4 regions of the Streptomyces hundungensis genome follow, and region 1 is predicted to be linked to each of the others. Evidence: riboswitches for the same ligand, from Rfam matches in the RefSeq annotation. Region 1 holds a riboswitch; each other region holds the start of a gene.

Region 1 (5,710 bases):
GGCGCTGAGGTCTTCGGTGAGGTGTTCGCGGTTGCGGAAGTCGACGACCTTGCCCGTGCTGACGCCCAGGCCCAGGTCCGCCAAGGTGAACGAGACGGCCGGCGGCACGACAGGCTCGTCGAAGCGGACGAACCGCTCGCGGTCCCCTGGCAGGACCACGGTGTCGAACGGGACGGTGCGGCGCAGCGGCGCGTCGTGGTGCGCGACCGACGCCGACAGGACGACCTGCGACTCCTGGTCGCCCCGTGTGCCCTTCACGATGACGTTTTCCTGGAGGACGCCGGTGTCGGCGAAGACTGTGTTGCGACTCTCGAAGATGTGGAGGAGATCGAGGCTGGTGCGGTCGAGCATCCACTGACGAAAGGCGCGGTAGTAGGGGCCGTTGGCCCAGGAACGGGGCACGATGATCGAGATCTGGCCACCGGGGGCCAGGGCGGCTGTGGCCCTGGCCCAGAACGCCGCGTAAGTGTTGCTGACATCGACCAGGTCTTGCGCGGTGCGCTTACGTTGCCTACTGCCCGCGGCGAGCTTCGCATAGGGCGGGTTGGCGATGACGAGGTCGAACGCACCGTCGGTGAGTGCGTCATCGTCGGTGAGGTAGTCGCCCTGCACGAGGTCGAACGTGGTGCCGTAGGTCGCCCTGCATTCCTCGAGCGTGGCCCGCAGGTAGGGCATGACCTGCGGGTCGATATCCACAGCCACGACGTGGACGTCCAGGTCAGGGCGCTCTTCGTGCAGTCGGGTCACCAGCGCGGCGGTCAGCGAGCCGACGCCGGCGCCGGGGTCCAGAATGCGCACGGTGTTGCTCAGCGCGTCCAGGCGAGGCATCGAGGCGATCAGGTCGGCGGCTCGTGCAGGGGTGAAGAACTGCCCCAGGGCAGCCTGGGTCAGAGGGTCAAGGACACTGAGCGCCTCCACCCGCCGTGCCTCGGTGTTCTCGATCAGTTTCACGTCCGCGATCCTCTCACGGGGCGTCCCGCCGGGTCGTTTGGTGGAGATGCGTACCGATTCCGCTACCCGTAGCAACGGCGGGAAAAGCGCGGACGCATCGCGGGCGTTCTTATTTTGAATTCCGAGTTCGCGGGCGGGGCGGTGGTTTTGCCGCGAATCTTTCCGGCCGCGACGGAGCCTTTCGCGCGTCCTTTGGGGAGTTGAGGCGGGGTGGTTCGGGTGCGAGCGGCCCGGGTCACCGGCCGCGCGCGCGTACGGAGCGAGGGTTGGCGGCTACCGGGCACGAGTTCCACAGTTCCACGCCGGCCGTGAGGAGCTCCCGTACCGCGTGTTGTTCGTCGGGAGTCCACGCGGCGCACTCGCCCGCGAACAGCTTCTCGTAGGCGTTCCCGTGTACCGGTCCCTGGCGGGGCAGCGCAGTGGTCGCTTCGAGGCCTCGGGCGAGGTCCTCGAAGAAGTTCCACGCGTCCAGGACCGGGCCCGGCGGGGCCTTTCGGCGGCGGGGGTCCTCCAGCCAGTGCTCGATCCGGCGCAGCTCCAGCGTGCCGGCCTCAGGCGTGGCCGGCTTCCATCCTCGTCGGCGCGCGTACATCCGCGCCTGCCGCACCGTCACGAACACCGGCACCTGCCCGGGGCCGTCGTCCGGCGCGGTGCACACCCGGTCGGGTTCGTCACCCCGGCCGCCTGCCCACAGGACCACCGCGCTGCGTACGCGACCCCGTACCCGGTACGCGTACAGGTTCCCGCGTGTACGGCGGGCTCCCACCGCGGGTCCGTCGTCCGTCTCGATTTCCGTCACGCCCTCACAGTGACAGGCCGCCCGAGCCCGGTTCCACGGCGAGGTCCCTGCCCCCCCAACTCCCCTCTTCCTACGGGGTCAACGGCCGCCCCGCGCGAAGGTTCCAGCGGCCGGAGCGGCCGGTCAGTTCGGTCGCTGTCAGTGGGGGTACGTCGATGCGCCAGAACGCCGACTCCGGCGCGTCCAGCGCCCGCAGCACCAGGGCCCGTACGATCTCGGGCTCCACGACCGCGAGGGTGCGGCCGGCGTCCTCCGTGGCAGCCGCCAGCCACGCGGTCGCCCTCGCGCACAGCGCCCGTACGGGTTCGCCGCCGTGCGGTGCGGCCGCCGGGTCGGTGAGCCAGGCGCCGACCGCCTCCGGCTCGGCCGCGCCCACCTCGGCCAGGGTCCGGCCGCGCCAGCGGCCCACGTCCAGCGCGGCCAGCTCGGCGGTGTCGTGCGCGGCCACGCCGAGCGCGGTCGCGGTCTCGCGGCAGCGCGCCGTCGGGGAGGCCAGGTACCGGTCGGCGGCGTGCAGCCCCGGCGCCGCCGCCCGGGCCGCGGCGAGCCCGGCGGGCTCCAGCGGCGCGCCGTCGTCGAACCGCGCCTCACGCAGCGAGCGGCTGAAGGCGGGCGAGACCAACACCAAGCGGAATGTCATGACGCTCCCCAATGGGCCACCCTCAATGAGCCACCCCCAATTAGCCATGCCGACAAGGTAGTTGGCGGCTGCCCGTCAGCGGACGCGCGCTCGCGCCCCCTCCGTGCGCCCTTGGCCGGATCCGTACTTCGCGCTACCTTCTCGTCGTTGATGACGACGGCAGAACGGAAGCCGGTGGGACTCCGGCACGGTCGCGCCACTGTATGCCCAGCACGATCCACCGCCTCCGGGAGCGCCGGGGGGACGGGGGGCGCCGGGCAAGTCAGACCCGTAGCCGTCGTCGTGTGCACCACCAAATGGGACGCGAGTTCCCCCGGGAGGTCCTGCCATGGCGCAGTCCGTCGCCCAGCCGACCAGCACGCCCACCGCCGTACTCGCCAAGCTGCCGATCGGCGCGATCGCCCCCTGGGCGGTCTTCTTCGGCATCCTGATGCTGGTCCTGATCTACTTCGTCGGCGCCGAGCAGGGCGCCACCTCGCTCCTGTCCGGCTCCACCGTGCACGAGTGGCTGCACGACGGCCGCCACCTCCTCGGTTTCCCCTGCCACTGACCCACCCGGGCCGCCCACCACCGGCCGACGGCCGCCCCCCGCCGCTGGCCCGGACCCGCCGCGCCTCCCCAGGGGCGCGGGGAACCGCGCGAACAAGCCCCACCGGGCCGCGGTGGAACAACCACCCGAGGCGACCGCACGCCGTCCGCAGACCGTGCGTGCCTGGCCGCGCAGTTCCCCGCGCCCCTGACGCGGCACAGCCACCCAACAGGGCCCCCGGCAACCCCGGGCGCCCCACCCCCAACCGGGTACCTCCACCCCCCCCAGGGGCGCGGGGAACCGCGCGAACAAGCCCCACCGGGCCGCGGTGGAACAACCGCCTGACGCGACCGCACGCCGTCCGCAGACCGTGCGTGCCTGGCCGCGCAGTTCCCCGCGCCCCTGACGCGGCACAGCCACCCAACAGGGCCCCCGGCAACCCCGGGCGCCCCACCCCCAACCGGGTACCTCCACCCCCCCAGGGGCGCGGGGAACCGCGCGAACAAGCCCCACCGGGCCGCGGTGGAACAACCACCCCCGCCCACTGAAACCCCGCTGAAACCGCCGTGAATGCGTCCACCCGCACGCTCTGCGGCATGAAGACATCGACGAACCAACTCGCGATCGAGGCCACCGGGCTTCGCAAGTCCTTCGGGGACAAGACGGTCCTGGACGGCATCGACCTGCACGTCCCGGCGGGCAGCATCTTCGCGCTGCTCGGGCCGAACGGCGCCGGCAAGACCACCGCCGTGCAGATCCTCTCCACCCTGATCTCCGCCGACGCCGGCGAGCTGCGGGTCGGCGGCCACGACCTCGCCACCGACGCCCAGGCGGTACGGGCCGCCATCGGGGTCACCGGACAGTTCTCCGCCGTCGACGGTCTGATCACCGGCGAGGAGAACATGCTGCTCATGGCCGATCTGCACCACCTGTCGCGCCGCGAGGGCCGCCGGGTCGCCGCCGAGCTCCTGGAACGCTTCGACCTGACCGACGCCGCGAAGAAGCCCGCCTCCACCTACTCCGGCGGCATGAAGCGGCGTCTCGACATCGCCATGACGCTGGTCGGCGACCCCCGGATCATCTTCCTCGACGAGCCGACCACCGGCCTCGACCCGCGCAGCCGGCACACCATGTGGAACATCATCCGGGGCCTGGTCTCGGGCGGCGTGACCGTGCTGCTCACCACCCAGTACCTCGACGAAGCCGATCAACTCGCCGACAGCATCGCGGTGTTGAACGGCGGCAAGCTCGTCGCCCAGGGCACCGCGAGCGAGCTCAAGCGGCTCGTCCCCGGCGGCCACGTCCGGCTCCGCTTCGACGAGCCGCGGGCGTACGAGAGCGCGGCGGTCGCCCTGCGCGAGGCGACCCGCGACGACGAGTCGCTGTCGCTCCAGATCCCGAGCGGCGGAAGCCAGCGCGAACTGCGCGCCATCCTCGACTGGCTGGACGCCGCCTCCATCGAGGCCGACGAGCTGACCGTGCACACCCCGGACCTCGACGACGTCTTCTTCGCCCTCACCAGCCCCACCAGCCCTGCCGCCCCCACCACCCCCGCCACGGTCACCACGGCCGCCACCGCGCTGAAGGAGAACGTCCGATGAGCTCGCTGTCCCTCGCCGTCCGCGACACCTCGACCATGCTGCGCCGCAACCTGCTGCACGCCCGGCGCTACCCCTCGCTCACCCTGAACCTGCTGCTCACGCCGATCATGCTGCTGCTGCTCTTCGTCTACATCTTCGGCGACACCATGAGCATGGGCATCGCGGGCGGCGGCCCGGACCGCGCCAAGTACATCGCCTACATCGTCCCCGGGCTGCTGCTCATGACCGTCGGCAGCACGGTCGTCGGCACCGCGATCTCCGTCTCCAACGACATGACCGAGGGCATCATCGCCCGCTTCCGCACCATGGCGATCCACCGCGGGTCGGTGATCGTCGGCCATGTCATCGGCAGCGTCCTCCAGTCGATCCTCAGTGTGGTCGTCGTCGGCGCCATCGGGGTGGCCATCGGCTTCCGCTCCACCGACGCCACCGTCCTGGAGTGGTTCGCGGCCTTCGGACTGCTGGTGCTCTTCTCCCTCTCGCTCACCTGGATCGCCGTCGGCATGGGCCTCATCAGCCCCAACGTCGAGGCCGCCAGCAACAACGCGATGCCGCTGGTGCTGCTGCCGCTGCTGTCCAGCGCGTTCGTGCCGCTGCACTCGATGCCGGGCTGGTTCCAGCCGATCGCCCAGTACCAGCCGTTCACCCCGGCCATCGAGACCCTGCGCGGTCTGCTGCTCGGCACGGAGATCGGCGACAACGCCTGGCTCGCGATCGCCTGGGCCGTCGGCCTGACCGTGCTCGGCTACTTCTGGTCGAAGGCCCGGTTCAACCGCGATCCCCAGCGCTGATGCCGCGCAGCACCAGCACGGCGGCCGCCGCCAGCTCGTCGCGCCCCAGGGCGGCGTATTCCGACACCGCGTCGGCGTACGCCGCCCCGTCGGCGTCCCCGGCGTCCTCGGCGAACGCGCGGGCCCGGGCGGCGGACATCGTCGGGAAGTCGCGGTGCACCCGCATCCGCTCCGCGAGCGCCAGCAGCCGTACGCCCGAGGACCGGCCGCCCGCCAGCTCGGCCATGCCGACCGCGAGCAGGACCGTGCCGGACACCGGAAGCTCGGCGGGGCTGTGCTCCTCGCCCGCCGGCGTCAGCAACTCCAGTGCCGCGGAGCGCAGTTCGGCCGCGAGGTCCGCGACCGGCTCCAGGCGGCCGTGCCGGGCGTGGGCGGCGAGAGCGGTCGCCTGGATCTGCC
Region 2 (5,710 bases), 1.6 Mb from region 1:
TCGTGAGTTCCGGGAGGGTTCGGCAGCCCGCCCATCTGGACCGTCTGTCGCGAAGTGGTGTCGAGATCCGCCAGTTGCTGGTCTCCCGTGGCGCGGTCCTTGTCGAACGCCGCCCCCAGAGGTGTCTGTTGCCAGTACTGCATGTCGGCCAAAGCGTGCAGCTTGTCGGGAGGTTGGTTGAGACCGTCCTGCGCGGTCTGCGTCATCGCAGCTCCGCCCAGGCGCAACACACCGGCCATCAGGCACTGGTCCCGCCGAAGAGAGCTGCCTGTCTGCAACGCCGGATCGGAATCGGCAACCGTACCCGTTCTCTGATCGTGGTCCAGCACCCCAGGCTGGACGGCCAGCCCGGCGGCAACAGCCAGCGCCATAACGGAAGTTACCAGCGAGGTCAGGACCGGAGACTTTCGTGATCCGGGCATACGGAACCAAGGTTTGGAGTGCTTCAAGAGATCCTTCTTCGTCGTCGTTCACACGGGTGGGACAGACGACCGGGAACCGACCAAGGCTTCTGGATCGACGCCTTGACCGCGCATCACAGACGCGCCACGCAAACGGGATCGTGAAACAAGACGCGGCACGAGAACCGTGACGCAGCACTGCCCCAATGGTGGGCCCCCGGCCACCGAGTACACGGACACGGTTGGGTGAAGAACCTGTGTGCGCGAGGTGCCCACCTGACATAAGAATGCTGTAAGTGGCAAGGGTCTTCCTGGGGGCTGTCTGGGACAAGCCAAGGCGGAGCGGCACCAGAGGGGATGACTGCTGCCGACGCCACTTCGAAAAGCCCGTGGTGTGCGGCGTTGAGAAAACGGAGGGGTGCGCGAATCGCCGACACTCCAAATTGGCTCGATCGTGAACGTCCGGCGTCGTGGAACGCGCGCAAACCCGTCGGCGATGACCACGGCTCCGAGTGATCACCGTCGCCGTGGTCCACCCCGAGACCCCCGCACGCCCGCGGCTTCTTCCACGGCCGCCAGACGGCTACACCGACGGCGGCTGGTACCCCTGCGAGACCAGCACAAGCCTCGGTGTCTGCCAGACCGGCTACACGATGCTCACCCACGCCGCCTCCGACCTGCCCCTGCCCGACGACGTCGGCATGGCCCCCGCGCACTACGCCCTCTACATCGAGGCCCGCAAACGCGACAACAGCCTCGACGGCTATACCCTGCTGCGCCTCGACCCGTACACCCAGACCCGGCACGCCCAGCAGGACTACGACCGTCTCACCGCCACGCTGGACGGGCCGGAGAGCACCCTCGTGCCCGGGTTCCGCGTCAGCGTGCGGTTTGGTTCGACGTCAGCGACCACCGGCTGTGCGCTGACCCGTACGACGCCGACGCCGTGCGCTCCTGGACGCTGCCCTCGCGGGGGTGAGCGCGTGACCGCCCCGGCCTTGTACGAGATCGAGACCAGCAAGGACGGCACCCCGCACCCCGTCGAACAGCTCTGGATGCCCGGCGACGACGCGTCCGACAGCGGCTTCGTCGCCCATCGCGGCCTGTACGTCACCGGGATCGACGACCGGACCCAGGACCACCTCTACCCGGTCGCGTTCATCGTCCTCGGCACCAGCGGTGGGCCGACATCATCGAGGCCGCCGTCGCGTACATGGTCAGGGTCCACGGCTGGCGGAACCTGCATCCGTACCCCGGCGACGACCCGGCGGTCCGCATCCCCCGCATCCCGCGCGCCGTCCACACCCACGGCGTCTTCTTACGGCACCCCCACCCCGATCACGGCTGAGGATGCGAGTGGGACGACACCTGACGGATGGTCTGGGCTCCCAGCACCGAGCCTGGTGCCGTACCGGTCACCGCCCTGCGCCACCCAGCCGCCCCGTCGGCGGCCGGCGACCTTCTCAATCCCGACGAAGGAGCACCGCAACCTGGGCGGCTGACCCCGCGACCAGTACAGCGAAGGCCCGTGGCCCTGCATCGCAGGGCCGCGCGCGGGCCTCTTTGTGTTCACGGCCCCGAGGCGCCCGCTCCAAGCCGACGACGGTCTCAGCTATCCAGTCACTGACCGGACCTCGGCGGAGGGCGTCAGGAGCTAGCCTAGCGGGACAGGGCGTCGCGTACGGCGTCGTCGGTGCGGCCCACCACGGCCGTGCCGTCGTCCGCCGTGATGATGGGGCGCTGGATCAGCTTGGGGTGCTCGGCGAGCGCCGCGACCCAGCGCTCACGGGCGTCCGCGTCGCGCGGCCAGTCCTTGAGGCCGAGCTCCTTGGCGGCGGCCTCCTGGGTGCGGGTGATGTCCCACGGTTCGAGGCCGAGCCGGTCGAGCACGGCCCGGATCTCCTCGGGCGAAGGCACGTCCTCCAGGTAACGGCGCACCGTGTAGTCGGCGCCCTCCGCGTCCAGCAGGTCCACCGCGCTGCGGCACTTCGAGCAGGCCGGATTGATCCAGATCTCCATGCGGCAAGGGTACCTGCGAGACATCCCCAAAGCCCTGCCGGCCAGGGCCGATTGTCAGTGCCCCGCAGTAAAATTGAGGCAGTTAGTGAGGGTTCCCGACCGCCCAGGAGGACGCCCATGACCGCTGCCGTACTCACCTCGCACGCCCCGAAACAGCTGTCCCTCCAGCCCCTGCACAAGGTGCCGCTGCCCGCGGGGCGCCCGCGTGTGTGGTACGAGTCCCACAACCGGCGTCTGAAGGCGATGCGCCTGGCCATCGCCCTGCTCGACACGGGCGTCTACCGCCCCGAGCAGGCGCCCGACCGCGCGATACGCACCATGGCGGCGCTGATCGGGGTGCACCCCCCGTCGGAGGCCACCTGCCGCATGGTGCGCGCGCTGATCTACGACGGCCGCTGATCCGCGACCGGCGCTGACCGCCCGGATCGTGCCTCGGGAAACCGAGGAGACGATTCGGGCGGGGTGGCCGGGTTCGGCGGTGCGGCGGGCTGGCCGGGTGTGGCCGGGTGTGGCCGGGTGTGGTGGGGTGGCCATGGTTGGCCAGGGACGGGCCGGGTTCGGCGCGCCCGGAGGCGCTCCAACTTCCGCCTCAGACCGGCGCGTTCGCCGCGTACTCGTCGAGGAGCCGCGCGGTCGCCTCGTCGACCACGCGATAGCGCACCACCCGCCCCTCCTTCTCGCCGGCGACCGCTCCGGCCGCCCGGAGCAGTCGAAGGGCCTGGGAGACGGCCGGGTCGCGCATGCCCGTCGCCACCGCGAGATCGGAGACGGCCAGCGGGCCCGCCCGGTGCAGAGCGAGGAGCAGGGCGAGCCGGTTGGCGTCGGCGAGCAGCGAGAACCGGTCGGCCCAGGCGCGCACCCGGTCCGGGTCACCGATGGCCGCGACGGCGTCGCAGACCCGGTGGCCGTCGATGATGCGGTGGCCGGCGCGTTCGGCGGGGACGAGATGCATGCCCGCATCCTCGCAGGGCCGTGGCGCCCGGACAGGTGTGATCTTCGATACCTGCACAGCTGTGCAGCTGTGCGGGCAACTGACCAGCGTCTAGGGTGACCTGGCCGTGGTGTTCGGGAAGACCGGTGCGAAACCGGAGCGGCCCTCGCCACTGTGATCGGGTTCTCCGGGTTCCGGAGAGCCGCCGTCCCCTCGCGACGCCACTGGCCAGGATCCACCTGCCCGGGAAGGCCGGGACCAAGGCACCCACCCGTCAGCCAGGAGACCGGCCGCGGCATCTCACGAAGTGATCCACGAGGTGCTGGAGCGTGACCCGAATGACCCTGCCCGTCCGCACGTCCCCCGATACGGGCGCCCCCGTGGTGCCCTCCTTCCGCTGGCGGCGCGAGGACACCGTGCGCACCGCCGTCCTCCTCGCGGTGATAGCCGCCCTCCATGTCGTCGCCTTCGGCGTCCTGTTCCTGCTCGTGGCCCCCGAGCACTACGCCGTCGGCACCAAGACGTACGGCGTCGGCCTCGGCATCACCGCGTACACGCTCGGCATGCGGCACGCCTTCGACGCCGACCACATCGCGGCCATCGACAACACCACCCGCAAGCTGATGGCGGACGGCAAGCGGCCGGTCTCCGTCGGCTTCTGGTTCGCGCTCGGCCACTCCAGCGTCGTGGTCGTCCTGGCCGCCCTGGTGGCGGGCGGCGCGCAGCTCGCCGGCGTCCTCCTGAACGAGGACTCCAGCACCCACCAGGTGCTCGGCGTCGTCGGAACCACCGTCTCCGGTTCCTTCCTGTACCTGATCGCCGCCCTCAACCTGGTGGCGCTCTTCGGCATCCTGAAGGTGTTCCGCGCGATGCGGTCGGGCGCGTACGACGAGCGGGAACTCGAAGCCCACCTGGACTCGCGGGGATTCATGAACCGCATCCTGCGCCGCTTCACCCAGTCCATATCCCGGCCCGGCCAGATGTTCCCGCTGGGCTTCCTCTTCGGCCTGGGCTTCGACACCGCGACCGAGGTCACCCTGATGGTGATGGCCGGAACGGGCGCCGCCGCCGGGCTGCCCTGGTACGCGATCCTGTGCCTGCCCCTGCTGTTCGCCGCCGGGATGAGCCTGTTCGACACCCTCGACGGCACGTTCATGAACTTCGCCTACCAGTGGGCGTTCTCCAACCCGGTGCGCAAGGTCTACTACAACCTCACCATCACGGGCCTCTCGATCGCGGTGGCCTTCTTCATCGGCACCATCGAGCTCGTCGGCGTCCTGCACAAGAAGCTGGACCTCACCGACCCGGTCAGCGGCTGGGTGGCGTCCCTGAACCTGGACAACGTCGGCTTCGTCATCGTCGGCCTGTTCGTGGTGGTGTGGGGGGCGGCCCTGGCGTACTGGCGGTTCGGCAAGGTCGAGCAGAAGTGGGCGGGCGCCGCCTGAGGCGTGGCACCGCCCCGCAGTCAGGCCGTGCCCGAGATGCCGAACGCCCGCCGGCCGTGCGCGAGGAACGCACGCACCGCGGGACTGGGGGAGTGCTTCCAGACGAGGGAGAGGAAGGCGGGCGTCTCGGCGTCGTCGATGAGCCGGGCGGTGAGCCGGTCACGGTAGTGCGCGGCCATCGACTCGCTGAGAACGGCGACGCCGAGCCCGCGGGCGGCGAGGTCGGCGATGGCGTCCGCGGCGCCGGCTTGCAGCGCGATCGTCGGGTGCAGGGACTGCGCGGCGCAGACCCGGTCGAAGACGGCCCGCAGCCCCGTCCCCGGTGGCATGCACACGATCGGGTACGCGCAGAGATCGCGCAGGGTGACCCGGTCCTGCCTGGCGAGGGGGTGCTCGGCCGGGACCGCCGCGACGAGCCGCTCCTCGATGATCGTCAGGGCGTCAAGGCCCTCGTGGGCGGCGGTCGGCGTCCCGATGAGCGCGAGGTCCAGGGTGCTGGCGCGCACCCCGTCGACGAGCCGGTCGGAATGGTCCTCCACAAGTGAGATCTCGACGCCGGGATGGGCCCGGTGGAACGCGGCGAGGGCGTCGAACAGCGGCGTGACGGTGCAGCCGATGACCATGCCGATGCTCAGCCGGCCCCGGATCAGCTCGGTCACCTCGCCCACGGCCTGACGGACCGCCCCGGCGGCGGCGAGCGCGGCCCGGGCGTGGTCGAGGGCGGCCTTTCCGGCGGTGGTGAGCGCGGCGGTGCGGGCCGACCGGTCGAACAGCTCGGCCCCCAACTCCCGCTCCAGCTGCCGGATTTGGGCGCTGACGCCCGACTGGCTGATGTGCACCCGCTCGGCGGCCCGGGTGAAGTTCCGCTCCTCGGCGACCGCGACGAAGTATTCGAGCTGCCTCAAGTCCATGAC
Region 3 (5,710 bases), 2.0 Mb from region 1:
AAGCAGCGAGAGCACCGCTCCCTTGACCGCGCTCATGCGCCGGCGGGCCGCCATCGACCCGGACGCGTCCACCACGAAGAGGACGAGGTTGCCCTCGCGGCCCTCGCGGGTCGCCTGGCGCAGATCGTCACGGCGCACCACGAGACCGCGGCCCACCCGTCCGCGCGCCCGCTGATGGGGGGCGGCCGCCTGCACCGTCGCCGTCAAGTGCAGCTTGGTGAGGGCCCCTTGGGGGCGGCGCGAGCCGGTGGTCCTGCCGTGCTCGGTGCGGGCCCGCGAGCGCCGGCCGGCCGCGCCCTCGCCGAGGCCGGGCACGCTCAGCATCTTCGTGCGGAACGGCTCGGCGGACTTCACCGCGGCGCGCTCGCCGGGGCCACTGGGGACGGGTGAGGCGGGCGGCTCCACCGCGTCGGGGGAGTCCGGGGACCCGGCCGGCTCCGACGGCTCCGACGGCTCGGACGCGTCGGGGGAGTCGGCCGGGCTCTCGGGGGAGTCGCCCTGCGGCGGCACCCCGCCTCCGCCCCCGCCCCCGCCGCCGGGGCCCTCGGGGCCCGGGTCCGGATCGTCGTCGCCCTCGTCCTCGCCCTGGAACTGCTCCAGGGTCTCGTCGAGCTTGTCCTGGTCGAGGCCCGGCGCGTCGAACGGGTTGCGCCTGCGCCGGTGCGGCAGCGCCAGCAGCGCGGCCTGGCGGACGTCGTCGCTGGTCACCTCCGTACGGCCCGCCCACGCGGCGAGCGCGGTGGCGGTGCGCGCCATCACGATGTCGGCGCGCATGCCGTCGACCTCGAACGCGGCGCAGGTGGCCGCGATCTGGAGCAGCACCGCGTCTCCGAGCGTCACGGAGGGGAGCAACTCCCGTGCCGCGACGATCCGTTGGCGCAGCGCGCTCTCCTCGTCCGCCCAGCGCCCGGCGAACGCGGCCGGGTCGTCGTCGTGGGCGAGCCGGCGCCGCACCACTTCGACGCGCTGGGCGGGCTCGCGTGAGGCCGCGACCTCGACGGTCAGGCCGAACCGGTCGAGCAACTGCGGCCGCAGCTCGCCCTCTTCGGGGTTCATCGTGCCGACCAGCAGGAACCGCGCGGCGTGCCGCACCGAGACGCCCTCACGCTCCACATAGGACGACCCCATGGCGGCGGCGTCGAGGAGGAGGTCGATGAGGTGGTCGTGGAGCAGGTTGACTTCGTCGACGTAGAGGATGCCGCGGTGGGCGTCCGCGAGCAGGCCCGGCTCGAAGGCCTTCACGCCCTCGCCCAGCGCCCGTTCGATGTCGAGGGCGCCCACCAGACGGTCCTCGGAGGCGCCCACCGGAAGCTCCACCATGCGGGCGGCACGGGCCGTGCCGGGGCCGCTCTCGTGCGGCCCGTCCGGGCACTGCGGGTCGGGCGCGGCCGGGTCGCAGCTGAAGCGGCAGCCCGGCACGACCGCCACCTCGGGCAGCAGGTCCGCGAGCGCGCGGACCGCGGTGCTCTTGGCGGTGCCCTTCTCGCCCCGGACCAGGACCCCTCCCACAGCCGGGCTGACGGCGTTCAGGAGCAGCGCGAGCCGCAGGTCGTCCATGCCGACGACGGCGGTGAACGGATACCGGGTGCTCATGGGCCGATCTCTCCTCGGATTGGTGCGGTACGCGGCGTACGGGCGGGGGCGGTCACGGCGCCCCCGGCGGGATGAAGGGCAACCCGGCGGGCGGGCCCTGCTCGATCAGGCGCAACAGGGCGTCGGTGTCGGCGTGTTCCTCGATCAGGTCGCCGAGCCGGTCGAGCTGTTCCTCGCGCAACACCCCGAACGAGGTGTCGGGCGCGGGCACGAACCGGCGGCCCGCGTCGCGCGCGACCCGTTCGAGGAAGCGCCGTCTGAACCCGTCGCTCTCCAGGGAGCCGTGCCAGTGGGTGCCCCAGACGGAGCCGACCCGGCATCCGTCCAAGAAGGCCTCGCCGCCCAGGACTTGGGCCACCCCGTGATGGATCTCGTACCCCTCGACGCGTTCGCCCAGGGCCTCGCCGACGGGCCGCGCCAGGGTCTTGTCGGCCGCGAACCGCACGCGTACGGGCAGCAGCCGAAGGCCGGCGACCGAGCCCGCCTTCGACTCGACGTCGTCCTCGATGTGCTCGCCGAGGAGCTGGAAGCCGCCGCAGATGCCGAGGACCGGGCGGCCCGCGGCCGCCCGGCGGGCAATTTCGGCCGCGAGGCCCCGTTCGCGCAGCCACTCCAGGGCGCGGACCGTGCCGCGGGTTCCGGGCACCACCACCAGGTCGGCGTCGAGGAGTTCCTCGGGCCGGTCCACGAACCGCACGACCACGCCGGGCTCGGCCGCGAGCGCGTCCACATCGGTGAAGTTGGACATCAGCGGCACCGCGCAGACCGCGACCCGCAGCACGTCCTCGCCGACCGGCGGCGCCACCACCGACTCCCGCACGGCCCCGCGCATCGAGACCCTGAGGCCGTCCTCCTCGTCGATGCCGAGGCCATGGGCGTACGGCAGGATCCCGTAGGTGTGCCGTCCGGTGAGGCCGCGCAGCATCTCGATGCCGGGCTCCAGAAGCGTCACGTCGCCCCGGAACTTGTTGACGACGTACCCCGCGACCAGCGCCTGGTCCTCGGGGCTCAGCAGCGCCGTCGTCCCGAAGAACGAGGCGAACACCCCGCCCCGGTCGATGTCGCCGACCACGACCACGGGCAGCCGCGCGGCCCGCGCGATGCCCATGTTGACGATGTCGGTACGCCGCAGATTGATCTCGGCCGGGCTGCCCGCCCCCTCGCAGATCACCGCGTCATAGGTGCCCCGCAGCTCCGCAAGGCACTCCAGGACGGTGCCGAGCAGCGCCTGCTGGCGTCCCCCGTGGTAGCCGCGGGCGCTCAGCTCGCCGACCGGCTTCCCCATCAGGACGACCTGACTGGAACGGTCGCTGCCCGGCTTGAGCAGCACCGGGTTCATCAGCGCGGTCGGCTCCACGCGCGCCGCCTGTGCCTGCATCGCCTGGGCCCGGCCGATCTCCGCGCCCTCGCGCGTCACGAACGAGTTGAGCGACATGTTCTGCCCCTTGAAGGGCGCGACCTTGACGCCCCGGCGCACCAGCCAGCGGCAGATCCCGGCCGTGACGACGCTCTTGCCCGCGTCGGAGGTCGTGCCCGCGATCAGCAGCCCGCCACCCATGTACGTCCCTTTCTCACAGCGGCCCCCGCAACCACGGCGCAGGCCAGCGTCAGCAGGCCCACCGTGCGCGAGAGCCGTACCGCACGTTCGATGTCGGCGACCTCGACGGGCCGCCCCGACGCGTTCAGGACCGGCCGGTGCTCGACGCGTCCCGCGTACGAGAGCGTGCCGCCGAGCCGTACGCCGAGCGCGCCCGCGAACGCGGCTTCCACGGGGCCCGCGTTGGGGCTGGGGTGCCGGTCGGCGTCGGCGCGCCAGGCGCGGAACGCGCCCCGGGTGTCGGGGCCCGCGAGCGCCGCGAGACCCGCGGTGACGCGTGCGCCGGGCCAGCCCGCCACGTCGTCGAGCCGCGCCGAGGCCCAGCCGTAGCGGCGGTACCGGGGCGACTTGTGCCCGACCATCGCGTCCAGGGTGTTGACCGCGCGGAAGCCCACGAGCCCGGGCACGCCCGCTAGCGCACCCCACACCAGGGCGCCGACGACGGCGTCGGAGGTGTTCTCGGCGACCGACTCGACGACCGCGCGCGCGATGCCATCGGCGTCCAGGGACCGCGGGTCGCGCCCGCACAGATGCGGGAGCCGCTCGCGGGCCACCTCCACGTCGCCCGCGGCAAGCGCGCCGCCGATGGCCCGCGCCTCACGGACGAGCGAGGTGCCGCCGACCACCGTCCAGGTGGCGGCCGCGGTCAGTGCGAAGGAGGCTGCGGGGCGGCCGCGTACGGCACGGGAGACCAGGGCCGCGGCGCCGGCGGCGCCACCCGCGCACACCAGGGTGTGCAGGGCGCCCCGGCCGCGGTGGTCGCGCCACAGGAGACGTTCGACGGCACCGGCCGCCCGGCCGAACGCGGCGACCGGATGGCCGCGGCGCGGATCGCCGAGCAGGAGGTCGGCGACGAGTCCGGCGGCGGCGCCGTAGGCGAAGGTGCGATCGGCCCGCATCCTCAGCGCGCCAGGGCGGGGCGGGAAGGACCGGCAGGGCTGGGCAGGCAGGCACACATGGCGGTATGTCCTCACTCAGGGTGTCCGCGCCCTGGTTCGACGTGACCGGCGGTGAGAGTTCCTGGCTCACGGGGATCTCTCCCCGGTGACAGTGGCGGGACCGCGCCGGATTCGCACCGGCTTCCTCTTCTGCCGCCGTAGCTGGCCGGTGCAGTCCACCACGCGCCGAGAACACCCGTCAACTTGCCGTTGACCTGCGGCGCGAGAGAGCGTGCGGCCGGGCATGCGACCGCCCTCCGGCGCGGGCCGGAGGGCGGTTCGGATGGTGCCCGTGGGTCAGGCGACGATCAGGAAGATCCCGTACGCGACGGCCGCCGCGCAGAGCGCGAAGCAGGCGTACGCACCCGTGCGGGCCACGGCCGTGCTTCCGGGGTTGCCGGTGCCGGAGGCCGCGGCCTCCCGCTTGGTGAGGCCCACGATGCCGAGGGTGAACAGGCCCACCAGGCCGACGGTCACCGCGAGGCTGACGCCGAACACGGAGCCGAGGGCTGCCCAGTCGATGTGCATGAGGATTCCTTAGCTGTGCCGGAGGACCGGGGTCAGACCGTCGCCGGGGTGGGCGGGTCGGCGGGGGCCACCGGGGCAGGGGCCGGGATGGTGGCTGTGAGGCCGGCGGTCGCGGCGGCCAGCGTCGGCGGCGGGGTGACCGCGGCGATCGCGGTGGTGATGACCCCGGCGGGCTCGGCCTGCGGGACCTCGCCGATCTCGTCCGCGGTGACGTTGTGGTGGTCGACCGGCTGGCGGCGCGACAGCTTCCAGATGGTGCCCGAGCCGGCGATCAGAAGGACGGCGACGGCGGCGATGCCCCAGGGGCCCTGCTGGGTGAGGAACTCCGCGCCCGCGCCGACGAGTGCGGCGGCCGGCAGCGTCAGGATCCAGGCGACGGCCATCCGGGACGCGGTGGACCAGCGGACCACCCCGCCCTTGCGGCCGACTCCGGCGCCCATGACCGAACCCGAGCAGACCTGGGTGGTGGAGAGCGAGAAGCCGATGTGCGAGGAGGCCAGGATGACGGTGGCGGCGGCGGTCTGAGCGGCGAAGCCCTGCGGCGGGCGGAGCTCGGTCAGGCCCTTGCCCATGGTGCGGATGATGCGCCAGCCGCCGAGGTAGGTGCCCATCGCGATGGCCAGGCCGGCCGAGACGATGACCCACAGCGGGGGGTTGGCACCGGGGTGCAGCACCCCGCCGGTGACCAGGGCGAGGGTGATGATGCCCATCGTCTTCTGGGCGTCGTTGGTGCCGTGCGCCAGCGAGACGAGGCCGGCCGAGGCGATCTGCCCGGCCCGGTAGCCCTTGGCGGTGGCCTTCTCGTCGGTGTTCCGGTTGATCCGGTACGTGAGCTTGGTGGCCAGCATCGCGGCGATGCCCGCGACGACCGGTGCGGCGACGGCGGGCAGCAGCACCTTGGTGACGACGGTGGAGCCGTTGACCGAGGACCAGCCCGCCGACATCACGGCGGCGCCGATGAGGCCGCCGAACAGGGCGTGCGAGGAGCTGGAGGGCAGTCCGAGCAGCCAGGTCAACAGGTTCCAGAGGATGGCACCGACCAGGGCCGCGAAGA
Region 4 (5,710 bases), 820 kb from region 1:
CAAGGCCCACAAGCTGATGCTCGACGTGCACCACAAGGGACGGGCCGTGGTCTCCAGCGGCAGCCGCGAAGAGATGGAACGCGATGTGCAGGCGATGCACGGCTACGGCCTGTGGGCGACGCTGACGCAGGACCGCGGCTGATGGCCGGCCACTTCGAGCCGCTGCCCGGCGGCGGCGCGGCCGTCGCGCTCGACGAGGTCGAGATCGCCATCCTGCGCTCGCTCGCCGTCCAGCTCCTCGAACTCATCGGGCCGGGCCGGGCGCCGGCCGAGGACGAGGACCCGCTGGCCGCCCTGTTCGCCGAGGGACCGAGCGAGCCGCCCGCCGACCCGGCACTCGCCCGCCTCTTCCCCGAGGCGTACGCGAGCGAGGAAAGTGATGAACTGCGCGCCAAATCGGCCGAGTTCAGGCGCTTCACCGAGAACGACCTGCGCGCGCGCAAGCGCGACGACGCCCTCGCGGTCGTGCACGGCCTCGACGCGCTGAGTCCGCGGGGCGACGGCGGAGCCGTCCTGAAGCTGGCCGCCGACGACTCGCGGCACTGGCTGGGCGCGCTCAACGACCTGCGTCTGACCATCGCCACCCGCCTCGACATCACCGACGAGGACGAGAGCGGCGAGCTCTACCGGCTGCCGGACGACGACCCGCGCAAGCCGATGGTGATGGCCTATCTGTGGCTCGGTGTGCTCCAGGAAACACTCATCGACACGCTCATGTCCTGAGCGATCGACCGTCTCGGGGCCGTTCGCTCAGCGAACGCTCAAATCCGTATAACGATCGTGTCACCACATCGACCTGCTTTGTCATGTTGAAGGACCTTTGTCCGCTTCTTCCTGTGGTCCCTGCCACAGACCCCGCTGGGGATCACCCGTAAGGCCGTGATAAATCTTCACGACCACCCGGGGTACGCCACCCATGTTCCCGGGGGCGCTTCGACCGGCAGACCGCCGGTGGCACTCCATCCACATCCGGGGGGATCAGGACCTGATCCGTCGCTTCGTGACCGAGGCGGACGGGTCAGCATGGAGAAAGGCGCACCACCATGACCTCAGCGCAGGTCGACCAGCACGACGAGCGTCCTGCCGGCAATGAGGCCGCGGCGACCGCCCAGGCTCCGGGCGAAGGCTCGGGCGAGGGATACCAGCGGGGCCTCGGGGCCCGGCAGATCCAGATGATCGCGATCGGCGGTGCCATCGGCACCGGCCTCTTCCTCGGCGCGGGCAAGGCCATCTCCAAGGCCGGCCCCAGCCTCATCCTGGCTTACGCCATCGCGGGCCTGGTGATCTTCTTCATCATGCGGGCGCTCGGCGAGCTGCTCATGTACCGCCCGGTGTCGGGCTCCTTCTCGGAGTACGCCCGCGAGTTCGTCGGCCCGTTTTGGGGCTTCGTGACCGGCTGGACGTACTGGCTCTTCTGGGTCGTCACCGGCATCACCGAAGTCACCGCGGCCGCCCAGTACATGTCCTTCTGGACCCACGGCAGCATCCCGCAATGGGCCTACGCGCTGATCTTCACGCTCATCCTGTACGCCGTGAACCTCATCTCCGTGAAGCTCTTCGGTGAGCTGGAGTTCTGGTTCTCCATGGTCAAGGTGACCGCCATCGTCGGCATGATCCTGATCTGCGCCGGCATCCTGACCGTCGGCTTCTCGGACGCCGCGGACACCGCCACCGTCGCCAACCTCTGGAACGACGGCGGGTTCTTCCCCAAGGGCATCGGCGGCACGCTGATGACGCTCCAGATCGTCATGTTCGCCTTCCTCGCCGTCGAGCTGGTCGGTGTGACCGCGGGCGAGTCCAAGGACCCCGAGAAGACCCTGCCCAAGGCCATCAACACCGTGCCGTGGCGCATCGCCGTCTTCTACATCGGCGCCCTGATCATGATCCTCTCGGTCGTCCCGTGGCACGAGTTCCAGCCGGGCGTGAGCCCCTTCGTCGCGGCCTTCCAGAAGATGGGCCTCGGCATCGGCGCGGGCATCGTCAACTTCGTCGTGCTGACCGCCGCGCTGTCCTCCTGCAACTCGGGCATGTACTCCACCGGCCGCATGCTGCGCGACCTCGCGCTCAACGGCCAGGGCCCGAAGGTCTTCACCAAGCTGACCAAGAGCGGCACCCCGCTGGTGGGCACCACGGTCTCGGCCGCCCTCATGCTGGTCGGCGTCTGGATCAACTACGTCGCGCCGGGCAAGGCGTTCGACTACGTCGTCTCCTTCGCCACCATCTCCGGCATGTGGGCCTGGATCATGATCCTGGTCTGCCAGATCCGCTACCGCGCCAAGGCCGACCGCGGCGAACTCCCGCAGTCCACCTTCCGCGCCCCCGGCGCCCCGTGGACCAGCTGGTTCGCGCTGCTCTTCATCGGCATGGTCATCGTGATGATGGGCATCGACAAGGACTCCCGCGTCTCGCTGTACTGCGCGCCACTGTGGGCCCTGATCCTGGGCGTCTCCTACCTGGTCCTCAAGGCCAAGAACCCCGAGAACAAGGCGTTCGCGAAGCGCAGCTAGCGCGCTGACCTGCAAGTTCTCACCATGCGGGCCGTCTCGTATCGACACTCGATACGCGGCGGCCCGCATGCTTATCCTTGCCGACATGCTGACCCTCACCCAGGCCCTGTACGACCAGCTCGTCGCGCACGCCCGCGCCGACCACCCCGACGAGGCGTGCGGTGTGGTCGCCGGCCCCGCGGGCACCGGCCGCGCCGAGCGCTTCGTCCCCATGCTGAACGCGGCCCGCTCGCCCACGTTCTACGAGTTCGACTCGCAGGACCTGCTGAAGCTGTACCGCGAGATGGACGACCGCGACGAGGAGCCGGTGATCGTCTACCACTCCCACACGGCCACCGAGGCCTACCCCTCGCGCACCGACGTGACGTACGCGAACGAGCCGGGCGCGCACTACGTCCTGGTGTCGACGGCGGACACGGACGGCGCGGGGGAGTTCCAGTTCCGCTCGTACCGCATCGTGGACGGCGTGATCACGGAGGAAGACGTCCAGGTCGTCGAGGCATACTGATCATGACGTTGTGGGCGGCAGGACCCAGGAAGCCGGTGTGAATCCGGCACGGTCCCGCCACTGTGACCGGCCCCGAGGACGAGCCCCGGCGCCGGAAGCCAGGAACTGACCTGCCGCCTTCTCCCGACGACAGGGGACGTGGAAATCCCCTCGGAGGAGCTCAGCCATGCCCTGGCGCCGCGCGGCACTCGCCGCCGCCCTGCTGTTCCCGCTCGCCGCGTGCACCACCCCGGCGCAGCCCGAGGCCAAGGGCGCCCCCGCGCCCGGCTTCCCCTACACGGTCACCAACTGCGGGGTGACCACCACCTACACCGCGCCCCCCGAGCGGGTCGTCACGATGAACCAGCACGCCACGGAGGTCATGCTGGAGCTGGGCCTCGCCAAGTCCCTCGTCGGCACCGCCTACTTGGACGACAGGATCGCCCCGAAGTACGCGGCGGACTACCGCTCGGTGCCGGTCCTCGCGGACGCCTACCCCTCCTACGAGAAGCTCCTGTCGGCCAACCCCGACCATGTGTACGGCGGTTACGCCTCGGCGTTCGCCGCCAACGAGGGCCGCGCGCGCGAAACCCTCGCCAAGAGCGGCATCACCTCCCGCCTCAACGTGGAGAACTGCCCCAAGGGCGCGGCGACGACCATGGACGACGTGTACCAGGAGGTCCGCGAGGTGGGCCGCACCTTCGGCGTACCCGACCGCGCGGAGGCCTGGATACGGTCCGCCGAGGCGACCAACGCCCGCACCCGGGCGGCGCGCGAGGGCGCCGCACCGCGCCCCGTGTTCGTCTACGACAGCGGCGACAAGACCGCGTTCACGGTGGGCGGCAAGGGCATCGGCAACGACATCGTGACGCGCGCGGGCGGTCGCAACGTCTTCGCGGACGACCTCAAGGAGAAGTCCTTCGGCGACGCCAGTTGGGAGAACGTCGTCGCCCGCGCCCCCGAGACCATCCTGATCCTGGACTACGGCGGCACCGGCGTGGACGCCAAGAAGAAGCGCCTGCGCGACGACCCCGCCCTCGCCTCCGTCCCCGCCATCAAGAACAACAGCTTCGCCGTGCTGCCGCTGTCCGACATGGTGACCGGCGTCCGAGCACCGGACGCGGTGGCGAAACTCGCCTCGCAACTGCGGACGGGCCAGGGCCGGTGACCGGGACCCGGCGCCCGGGCGGGGCAGCGCCAGCGAGCGAGGCCCGGCAGCCGGGCGCGGCAGGGCCGGTGACCGGGCTCCGACGCCCGGGCGGGGCAGAGCCAGCGAGCGGGCCCCGACAGCCTGGCGCGCCAGGGCCGGTGACCGGGACCCGGCCGGGCTCCCGTCTGCGCTACCCCGCGCTGCTCGGCGGCCTCGTCCTCGTCCTGCTGGCGGCAGCCCTCGCCGGGCTCGCGCTCGGCTCGGTGCGGATCCCCGCCGGCCAGGTGCTGGACATCGTCACCGGCGCCGCCGAACCCGGCCCGTACCGGGCCATCGTGCTCGACGTACGGCTGCCCCGCGTCGTGCTCGGCGCCGTCACCGGGGCCGGGCTCGCCGTCATCGGCACCGTCCTCCAGGCCCTCGTGCGCAACCCGCTGGCCGACCCCTTCCTGCTCGGCGTCTCCAGCGGAGCCTCCGCGGGAGCCGTCGCCGTCATCGTCCTCGGGGTCGGCGCGGGGGCGGCCACCACCGTCGCCCTGCCCGCCGCCGCCTTCGCGGGAGCGCTCACCGCGCTGGTCCTCGTGTACGCCCTGGCCCGGCGCGCCGGGTCCCTGACGGGCGGCCGCCTGGTCCTCGCCGGAGTCGCCGTCTCCTACGTCCTGTCCGCGCTCACCAGCCTGATCCTGGTCACCTCCGCCCGCGCCGAACACGTACAGGAAGTCCTGCACTGGACGCTCGGCGGCCTCGGTGGCGCCCGCTGGGACATGCTCGCCCTGCCCGCCGCCGCCCTCACCCTCGGCACCCTCGTCCTGATCACCCTGGCCCGCCCGCTGGACCTGCTGCTCGTCGGCGAGGAGGGCGCCACCGTGCTCGGCCTGGACACCGGCCGCTTCCGCGCCGCCGTCTTCGTCCTCGCCTCCCTGCTCACCGGCGTCCTCGTCGCCTACAGCGGGGCGATCGGCTTCGTCGGCCTGATGGTGCCGCACGCCGCCCGCATGGTGGTCGGCGCCGCCCACCGCACCCTGCTGCCCGTCGCGGCGCTCGGCGGCGCCGCCTTCCTCGTCCTCGCCGACCTCGCGGCCCGCACCGTCGCCGCCCCCCAGGACATCCCCGTCGGCGTGCTCACCGCGCTCACCGGCGGGCCCTTCTTCCTCTGGATGCTGCGCGGCCGAGGCGCCCGCGCGGAAGGCGGCCCCGCATGACGACCCTGCGCACCCAGTCGCTCTCGTACACCACGCCCCAAGGCCGCGAACTGCTCCACGACATCACCCTGAGCGTCGCCGCCGGCGAGACCGTCGGCCTGGTCGGCCCCAACGGCAGCGGCAAGACCACCCTGCTGCGCTGCGTCTACGCCACCCTGCGCCCCACCACCGGCCGCGTCCTGCTCGACGGCGCCGACCTGCACGCCATGCCGGTCAGGGCCCGCGCCCGCCGCATCGCCACCGTCCCCCAGGACACCGACGCCGCGGCCATCGAGCTGAGCGTCACCGAGGTCGTCGCCATGGGCCGCTCCCCGCACCACCGCTTCTGGGAGGCCGACACCGCCGCCGACGCCACCCTCGTACG

The links. A riboswitch is a leader RNA that binds a small molecule or an ion and turns the genes downstream of it on or off. The one in region 1 is predicted to bind cobalamin.
Region 2: another riboswitch for cobalamin. It lies ahead of DWB77_RS27340 (HoxN/HupN/NixA family nickel/cobalt transporter); the one in region 1 lies ahead of DWB77_RS20210 (CbtB domain-containing protein).
Region 3: another riboswitch for cobalamin. It lies ahead of DWB77_RS29065 (cobalamin biosynthesis protein); the one in region 1 lies ahead of DWB77_RS20210 (CbtB domain-containing protein).
Region 4: another riboswitch for cobalamin. It lies ahead of DWB77_RS23735 (ABC transporter substrate-binding protein); the one in region 1 lies ahead of DWB77_RS20210 (CbtB domain-containing protein).

What each region holds. Positions count from the first base shown of each region.
Region 1 covers NZ_CP032698.1:4,532,842-4,538,551, reverse strand. Annotated here, with positions in the region: gene DWB77_RS20225 (Eco57I restriction-modification methylase domain-containing protein) at 1-951, opposite strand, end outside; gene DWB77_RS38960 (hypothetical protein) at 1,187-1,750, opposite strand; gene DWB77_RS20215 (histidine phosphatase family protein) at 1,821-2,390, opposite strand; cobalamin riboswitch at 2,512-2,682, shown strand; gene DWB77_RS20210 (CbtB domain-containing protein) at 2,719-2,940, shown strand; gene DWB77_RS20205 (ABC transporter ATP-binding protein) at 3,516-4,520, shown strand; gene DWB77_RS20200 (ABC transporter permease) at 4,517-5,311, shown strand; gene DWB77_RS20195 (ATP-binding protein) at 5,289-5,710, opposite strand, start outside.
Region 2 covers NZ_CP032698.1:6,163,168-6,168,877, forward strand. Annotated here, with positions in the region: gene DWB77_RS27315 (hypothetical protein) at 1-449, opposite strand, end outside; gene DWB77_RS39015 (hypothetical protein) at 914-1,903, shown strand; gene DWB77_RS27325 (arsenate reductase family protein) at 2,061-2,420, opposite strand; gene DWB77_RS27330 (hypothetical protein) at 2,538-2,819, shown strand; gene DWB77_RS27335 (metalloregulator ArsR/SmtB family transcription factor) at 3,010-3,372, opposite strand; cobalamin riboswitch at 3,463-3,660, shown strand; gene DWB77_RS27340 (HoxN/HupN/NixA family nickel/cobalt transporter) at 3,690-4,796, shown strand; gene DWB77_RS27345 (LysR family transcriptional regulator) at 4,817-5,707, opposite strand.
Region 3 covers NZ_CP032698.1:6,559,789-6,565,498, forward strand. Annotated here, with positions in the region: gene DWB77_RS29055 (putative cobaltochelatase) at 1-1,593, opposite strand, end outside; gene DWB77_RS29060 (cobyric acid synthase) at 1,646-3,151, opposite strand; gene DWB77_RS29065 (cobalamin biosynthesis protein) at 3,133-4,089, opposite strand; cobalamin riboswitch at 4,186-4,324, opposite strand; gene DWB77_RS29070 (hypothetical protein) at 4,426-4,656, opposite strand; gene DWB77_RS29075 (inorganic phosphate transporter) at 4,689-5,710, opposite strand, start outside.
Region 4 covers NZ_CP032698.1:5,353,552-5,359,261, forward strand. Annotated here, with positions in the region: gene clpS (ATP-dependent Clp protease adapter ClpS) at 1-142, shown strand, start outside; gene DWB77_RS23720 (DUF2017 domain-containing protein) at 142-723, shown strand; gene DWB77_RS23725 (amino acid permease) at 1,044-2,507, shown strand; gene DWB77_RS23730 (Mov34/MPN/PAD-1 family protein) at 2,593-3,015, shown strand; cobalamin riboswitch at 3,018-3,143, shown strand; gene DWB77_RS23735 (ABC transporter substrate-binding protein) at 3,182-4,162, shown strand; gene DWB77_RS23740 (FecCD family ABC transporter permease) at 4,303-5,346, shown strand; gene DWB77_RS23745 (ABC transporter ATP-binding protein) at 5,343-5,710, shown strand, end outside.